One region of the Halomonas koreensis genome, then DNA from elsewhere that is predicted to be linked to it. Evidence: predicted binding sites of a transcription regulator. Region 1 holds the regulator's gene; the other holds the start of a gene.
The links. Region 1 encodes sigma-54, which starts transcription at its own class of promoters, with help from an activator protein. Its sites were predicted from a motif close to TGGCACNNNNNTTGCTNT; they were not measured.
Positions count from the first base shown of each region.

Region 2: the regulator sigma-54 is predicted to act here: its motif matches at 1,936-1,953, upstream of QC818_RS06420 (P-II family nitrogen regulator).

Region 1 covers NZ_JARWAK010000018.1:46,443-49,810, reverse strand. The annotation lists gene QC818_RS16590 (PTS sugar transporter subunit IIA) at 1-370, opposite strand, end outside; gene hpf (ribosome hibernation-promoting factor, HPF/YfiA family) at 374-685, opposite strand; gene QC818_RS16580 (RNA polymerase factor sigma-54) at 798-2,198, opposite strand; gene lptB (LPS export ABC transporter ATP-binding protein) at 2,353-3,078, opposite strand; gene lptA (lipopolysaccharide transport periplasmic protein LptA) at 3,075-3,368, opposite strand, start outside.
Region 2 covers NZ_JARWAK010000004.1:111,045-114,412, reverse strand. The annotation lists gene glnK (P-II family nitrogen regulator) at 1-42, opposite strand, end outside; gene QC818_RS06425 (ammonium transporter) at 179-1,501, opposite strand; gene QC818_RS06420 (P-II family nitrogen regulator) at 1,537-1,875, opposite strand; gene QC818_RS06415 (accessory factor UbiK family protein) at 2,168-2,524, shown strand; gene QC818_RS06410 (YifB family Mg chelatase-like AAA ATPase) at 2,589-3,368, shown strand, end outside.

The sequences.
Region 1 (3,368 bases):
TCACCCCGGCGACCTGGCCGAGCAGGGCGAGATGGGCGTCATCGGCCTGTTCGGGCACCAGCAGCACGAACACCAGGTCCACGGGCTCGCCGTCGACGGCGTCGAAGTCGACCGGCTCGGCGAGCTTGAGGAAGCCGGCGATGGGCGCCTTGCAGTGGGGGTTGCGGGAGTGCGGAATGGCGACCCCGTGCCCGATGCCGGTGCTGCCCAGGCGCTCGCGCCCGATCAGCCGGCTGAAGACCTCCTGGCTGTCGAGGCTCGGGGTGTTCTGGGCGATGAAGGTGCTGAAGAACTCCAGCACCCGTTTCTTGCTTCCCCCGGGCACGCCGAAGAGGATGCGCTCGGGGGGCAGGATGGCTTCCAGTGACATGGGTCAGCGGACGCTAGCGGCGCCCTGGGCGCGTGCCTGGGCCTTTTCCTTGTGCTTGACCAGCTGGCGGTCGAGCTTGTCGGCAAGGGCGTCGATGGCGGCGTACATGTCGCCGTCCATGGCCTCGGCATGGAGGTCGGCACCGGCGGCGTGAAGGGTGCAGGCGGCCTGCTGGCGTTCCTTCTCGACGGAGAGCGTGACCTGGACGGTGGTGATGTTGTCGTAGTGGCGCTCCAGGCGAGCGAGCTTTTCCTGCACGTAGTCACGCAGGGGATCGGTCAGTTCCACGTGGTGGCCGGTGAGGTTGACTTGCATGACACGCTCCTTGCTCCTTGGGTGGTGACTCGATTGTAACCCTTTTTGGTGCCATGCAAACCCCCCGTCCGGCGCCCCGCTCAGGGCCGTTCAACGCAGCCGGGCAACGCCCTCAGCGCAGGCGCTTGCGCTGGCTCGAGGAGGGGATCTGCATCGCCTCCCGATACTTGGCCACGGTGCGCCGGGCGACCTCGATGCCCTCCTCGCCGAGCAGGGCCACCAGGCGGCTGTCGGAGAGCGGCTTGCGGGGCGGCTCGTCCTGGATCAGCTTGCGGATGCGGGCGCGGATCGCGGTGCTGGAGTGGGCATCCTCGCCGCCGCCCACCTGGCTGGAGAAGAAATACTTGAGCTCGAACACGCCGCGCGGGGTGTGGATGAACTTCTGGGTGGTGACCCGCGAGATGGTCGACTCGTGCATCTCCACCGCCTGGGCGACATCGGCCAGGATCAGCGGCTTCATGGCCTCCTCGCCGCGTTCCAGGAAGTCGAGCTGGCGGGTCATGACCTCGCGCCCGACGCGCAGCAGGGTGTCGTTGCGGCTCGACAGGCTCTTGATCAGCCAGCGGGCCTCCTGGAGGTGGTCCTTGAGGAACTGGTTGTCCTGGCTCTTGTCGGCGCGCTTGATCAGTGCCGCGTAGTCGGGCTGGATGCGCAGCCGCGGCATGGCCTCGGGGTTGAGCTCCACCTGCCAGCCCCGGGCGGTGTGGCGCGCGATCAGGTCGGGGATCACGTAGTCGCTGTCGCCGCTCGAGAAGGCGCTGCCCGGGCGCGGGTCCAGGCCGCGGATCAGGGCGATCACCCGATCGAGGGTGGCGTCGTCGAGCCCCAGGCGGCGCTTGAGCAGGCGCCGGTCGTCGCCGGCCAGGGCCTCGAGGAACTGGCGCACCAGGCGGCGCGCCTGGGGCAGCAGGGGGGTATCGTCGGGCAGGGCGGCGAGCTGCAGCAGCAGGCACTCGCGCAGGTCCCGGGCCAGCACGCCGGTGGGCTCGAACTGCTGGAGGCGCAGCAGCACGCCCTCGACCTCGCGGTGGGTCAGGCCGTCGAGGCCCTGGGCGCGCAGGCCGTCGCGGAGCTCGTCCAGGGACTGGTCCAGGTAGCCGTCGGCGTTGACGGCATCGATCAGGCTCTCGGCGATGCGCGTCTCGCGCTCCTCCAGGCCGCTCATCGCCAGCTGCCAGGCCAGGTGGCCCTGCAGGCTCTGGCCGGCGGCCTGGCGTTCGAAGTCGGGCCCCTCGCCGCTGCCGCCGGCGTCCTGGAAGGTGTCCGACCAGTCGCTGTCCACGCTGAGCTCCGCGGGGATCTCGTCGGCCCAGTCGTCGTCGGCGGCCTCGCCGACCGCCTGCTCGCCGAAGTCCTCCTCGAGCTCCAGCATGGGGTTGGCCTCCAGGGCCTGCTGGATCTCCTGGCGCAGGTCGAGGGTGGAGAGCTGCAGCAGGCCGATCGCCTGCTGCAGCTGCGGCGTCATGGTCAACTGGGTGCCGACGCGCAGTTGCAGGGATGCCTTCATGGCCATGGGGGGCTCCACTCTCCAGGCGAAGAAGCCCCCACCCTAGTCCCGGCGGCGGCGCGGCGCAAGTCCTGGCCAAGCAATTAGCATGCCACCGGCAAGCGCCATGCCCGTCGCCATTCGTCGACGAAATATCAGTGACTTGCGAAGAAAAATCGAGTCAGAGCCGGAAGTCCTGACCCAGGTAGACGTCGCGCACCTTCTGGTTGGCGAGGATCGCCTCGGCGTCGCCCTCGGCGATGATCTGGCCGTCGCCGACGATGTAGGCGCCGTCGCAGATATCCAGGGTCTCGCGCACGTTATGATCGGTGATCAGTACGCCGATGTGGCGATCCCGGAGCTGGCGAATGATGCCCTTGATCTCGCCCACCGAGATGGGATCGACCCCCGCGAAGGGCTCGTCGAGCAGGATGAAGTCAGGTTCGGTGGCCAGGGCCCGGGCGATCTCGACCCGGCGTCGCTCGCCGCCCGACAGGCTCATGCCCGGATTGTCGCGGATATGGGTGACGTGGAAATCCTCCAGCAGCTGCTCGAGGCGCGCCCGGCGGCCGGCGCGATCCAGGTCGCCCCGGGTCTCCAGGATGGCCATGATGTTGTCGGCCACCGAGAGCTTGCGGAAGATCGAGGCCTCCTGGGGCAGGTAGCCGATCCCGGCCCGGGCGCGCTCGTGCATGGCCGCTCCCGAGAGGTCGCGATCGTCGATGGCGACGCGGCCGGCGTCGGCGCGCACCAGGCCGACGATCATGTAGAAGGAGGTGGTCTTGCCGGCGCCGTTGGGGCCGAGCAGGCCGACGATGCGGCCCTGGCGGATCTCCAGGCTGATGTCGTGGACCACCCGGCGGCGCTTGTAGCTCTTGGCGAGGTGCTGGGCGCTGAGGGTCTTCATGGGGCGTCCTGCTGCTCGGGCTCCAGGGTCATGCGCACCCGCTGGCGCTCGTCGACGCCCTCGGCGTCGGCGCGGGCCTGGACGACCCGGCGGTCGAGGAAGTATTCCAGGTAGCCGCCGTCGAAGGTGTCGCCGCCCTGGTGCAGTTCGGCGCGGTCGATCAGCTCGATGCGTCGCTCGGCCACGTGGTAGACGACGGTGCGGCCCCAGGCGCGCACCGTCGGCTGGTCGGGGGCGGGCTGCTGCTCCAGGTAGGCGCGCTCGCCGGTGGCGGTGGCGCGGGTCAGTCG
Region 2 (3,368 bases), on a different contig from region 1:
GTCGAGCTTGAACGGCTTGATGATGGCGGTCACCAGTTTCATGGTCATGTCCTCGCGTGGTCCGTGTCCGATGGCGACGCCGCGCCATCCAGAGGGTATGGGGCCAGAGCATACACCTCCGGCGGGGGGAAGAAAAAAGGGCCCCGCGAACGGGGCCCGGACGGGAAGGGGCAGGGCGTCACTCGGTACGCGGCGCCAGCGGGCGTGCCTGGCCGCTGGGCTCGGCGCGGGAGCGGCCCGAGCCGCCGCCGTGGACCTTGGAGACGGTGAACTCGGGGTAGGCCTCGAGCCCGCACTCGGCCAGGTCCACGCCCTCGTACTCCTCTTCCTCGCTGACGCGCACCCCCATGATCGCCTTGATGACCAGCCACACGGCCAGGCTGGCGGCGAAGACCCAGGCGAAGATGCCGAGGATGCCGATGAGCTGGGCACCGAAGGAGGCGCCGTCGTTGGTCAGCGGTACCGCCAGCACGCCCCAGATGCCGGCCACGCCGTGGGCGGAGATGGCGCCGACCGGATCGTCGAGCTTGAGCTTGTCCAGGCCGACGATGGCCACCACCACCAGCAGGCCGCCCACGGCGCCGATCAGGGTGGCGCCCAGGGCGCCGGGCGACAGCGGGTCGGCGGTGATGGACACCAGGCCGGCGATGGCGCCGTTGAGGGCCATGGTCAGGTCGGCCTTGCGGAACCAGGCCTTGGCCAGGATCAGCGCGGCGATCACCCCGCCGGCGGCGGCGGCGTTGGTGTTCACCAGCACCTGGGCCATGTTGTTGGCGGAGCTCACGTCGGACACCTTCAGCTCGGAGCCGCCGTTGAAGCCGAACCAGCCCATCCACAGGATGAAGGTGCCTAGGGTCGCCAGCGGCAGGTTGGCGCCGGGGATGGCGAAGACGCTGCCGTCCTTGCCGTACTTGCCCTTGCGCGGGCCGAGCACCAGCACGCCGGCCAGCGCCGCGGCCGCCCCGGCCATGTGCACGATGCCGGAGCCGGCATAGTCGGAGAAGCCGACCTCGGCCAGCCAGCCGCCGCCCCAGGTCCAGTAGCCGGAGACCGGGTAGATGACCCCGGTCATCACCACGGCGAAGGCCAGGAAGGCCCACAGCTTCATGCGCTCGGCCACGGCCCCGGAGACGATGGACATGGCGGTGGCCACGAACACCACCTGGAAGAAGAAGTCGGCGCGCATGGAGTAGTAGGGCGCGTCCTCGCCGCCGGCGGTCACCGCGGCCACGGTGTTCTCGTCGCCCAGCAGGAAGCCCAGGTTGGGCAGGATGCCGCCCGCGGCCCCGGAGTACATCAGGTAGTAGCCCAGCAGCAGGTACATGGTGCAGGCGACGGCGAACAGCGCGATGTTCTTGGTCAGGATCTCGGCGGTGTTCTTGGACCGCACCAGGCCGGCCTCGAGCATCGAGAAGCCGGCGGCCATCCACATCACCAGGACGCCGCAGATCAGGAAGTAGAAGGTGTCGAGCGCGTAGCTCAGCTCGGTTATCTCGTTCATGGCAGTCACTCCAGGGTGAGGGAGAAACGGTCGGCTCAGACGGCGTCGCCGCCGCGCTCGCCGGTGCGGATGCGGATGACGTCTTCCAGCGCGGTCACGAAGACCTTGCCGTCGCCGATCTTGCCGCTGTTGGCGGCGCTGCAGATGGCGTCCAGCACGGTGTCGAGGCGGCCGTCGTCCACGGCGATCTCGACCTTGACCTTGGGCAGGAAATCGACCACGTACTCGGCCCCGCGATAGAGCTCGGTGTGGCCCTTCTGGCGCCCGAAGCCCTTGACCTCGGTGACGGTGATGCCCTGCACGCCGTTGTCGGCGAGCGCCTCGCGCACGTCGTCGAGCTTGAAGGGCTTGATGATGGCGGTGATCAGCTTCATCCCGGATCTCCCCTGTTGGGTGGGCGCGGGGTGAACCGCGCGGTGCATGTCTGCCATGGCATTGCGCAAAGCGTGCCAGTCTCGTGAAGAAGCCTTGCAGCTCATGTGCTTGGGGGAAGGTCCACGCAAGGGGTGGCGCGTCCTGGTGCGCGCCCCGCCAGGCGGGCTGCACCGTTTCGGTGCCGAGATCGGCGCGCGATGCGCCATTCGGGGGCGAGCGTGGGGAATGCGCCCGGCGGATGCCTTGCGTATCCTTGTCGTCAGCCACCCCAGACCGCTCAGGAGAGACAACATGGTCAGCCAAGACCGCATCGGCCGCCTGGCTCAGCAGATCGGTGAGCGCCTGCAGGGCGCCTCCCAGGCGCCGGAAGAGGTGCAGAAGGGCATCCAGCAGGTGGTGCGCGGCGCCTTCGACCGCCTGGAGCTGGTGTCCCGGGAGGACTTCGACATCCTGATGGACGTGCTGCAGCGCACCCGCGGGCGTGTCGAGGCCCTGGAGCAGCAGGTCGCCGCCCTGGAGGCGGCCCTGGAGGCGTCCCGTGACGAGGCCGGGCGGCCGCCGGTCGCCGCCGAGGCGACGCCCCCGGTCGAGGGTCGCGACGCGGCCGCGCCGGAGGAGGACGCCGGGGCCGGCGAGACCGACCGCTGAGGCCCCGGGCGGTCCCCGTCGCGCTGGACTAGCCTGAGGACAGGCAATGCGCGAGGGACCGCCGATGACCCTGTCGATCGTGCGCACCCGGGCGGGCCTCGGCCTGGAGGCGCCCGAGGTGCTGGTGGAAGTCCACCTGGCCAACGGCCTGCCCGGCATGACCCTGGTCGGGCTGCCCGAGGCGGCGGTGAAGGAGAGCCGCGAGCGGGTGCGCAGCGCCCTGGTCAATGCCGGCTTCGACTTCCCGCTGCGCCGCATCACCCTCAACCTGGCGCCCGCCGACCTGCCCAAGGACGGCGGACGCTTCGACCTGCCCATCGCCCTGGGGCTGCTGGCGGCCTCGGGGCAGATCCCGCCGGAGGCCCTGGCCGAGTTCGAGTGCGTCGGCGAACTCGCCCTGGACGGCGCCCTGCGGCCGCTGCCCGGCGTGCTGCCCATGGCGATGGCCACCCGGCGTGCCGGCCGTCGGCTGATCGTGCCCCGCGCCAATGCCGAGGAGGCGGCGCTGGCCGGCGAGCTCGAGGTGCTGCCCGCCGACCACCTGCTCGAGGTGGTGGCCCACCTGCTGGGCCAGGCGCCCATCGCGCCCCTCGATGCGGCGCGACCCGCGGCGCCACCGCCGGCGGGCGACGACCTGGGGGACGTCCGCGGCCAGCACCAGGCGCGGCGGGCCCTCGAGGTCGCCGCCGCCGGTGGCCATAACCTGCTGCTGGCCGGGCCGCCGGGGACCGGCAAGACCATGCTGGCCAGTCGCCTGCCCGGCATCCTGCCGCCGCTGAGCGAGGACGAGGCCCTGGAGGTGGCCGCCGTGCGCTCGGTCTCCGGGCTGCCGATCGCCGAGCAC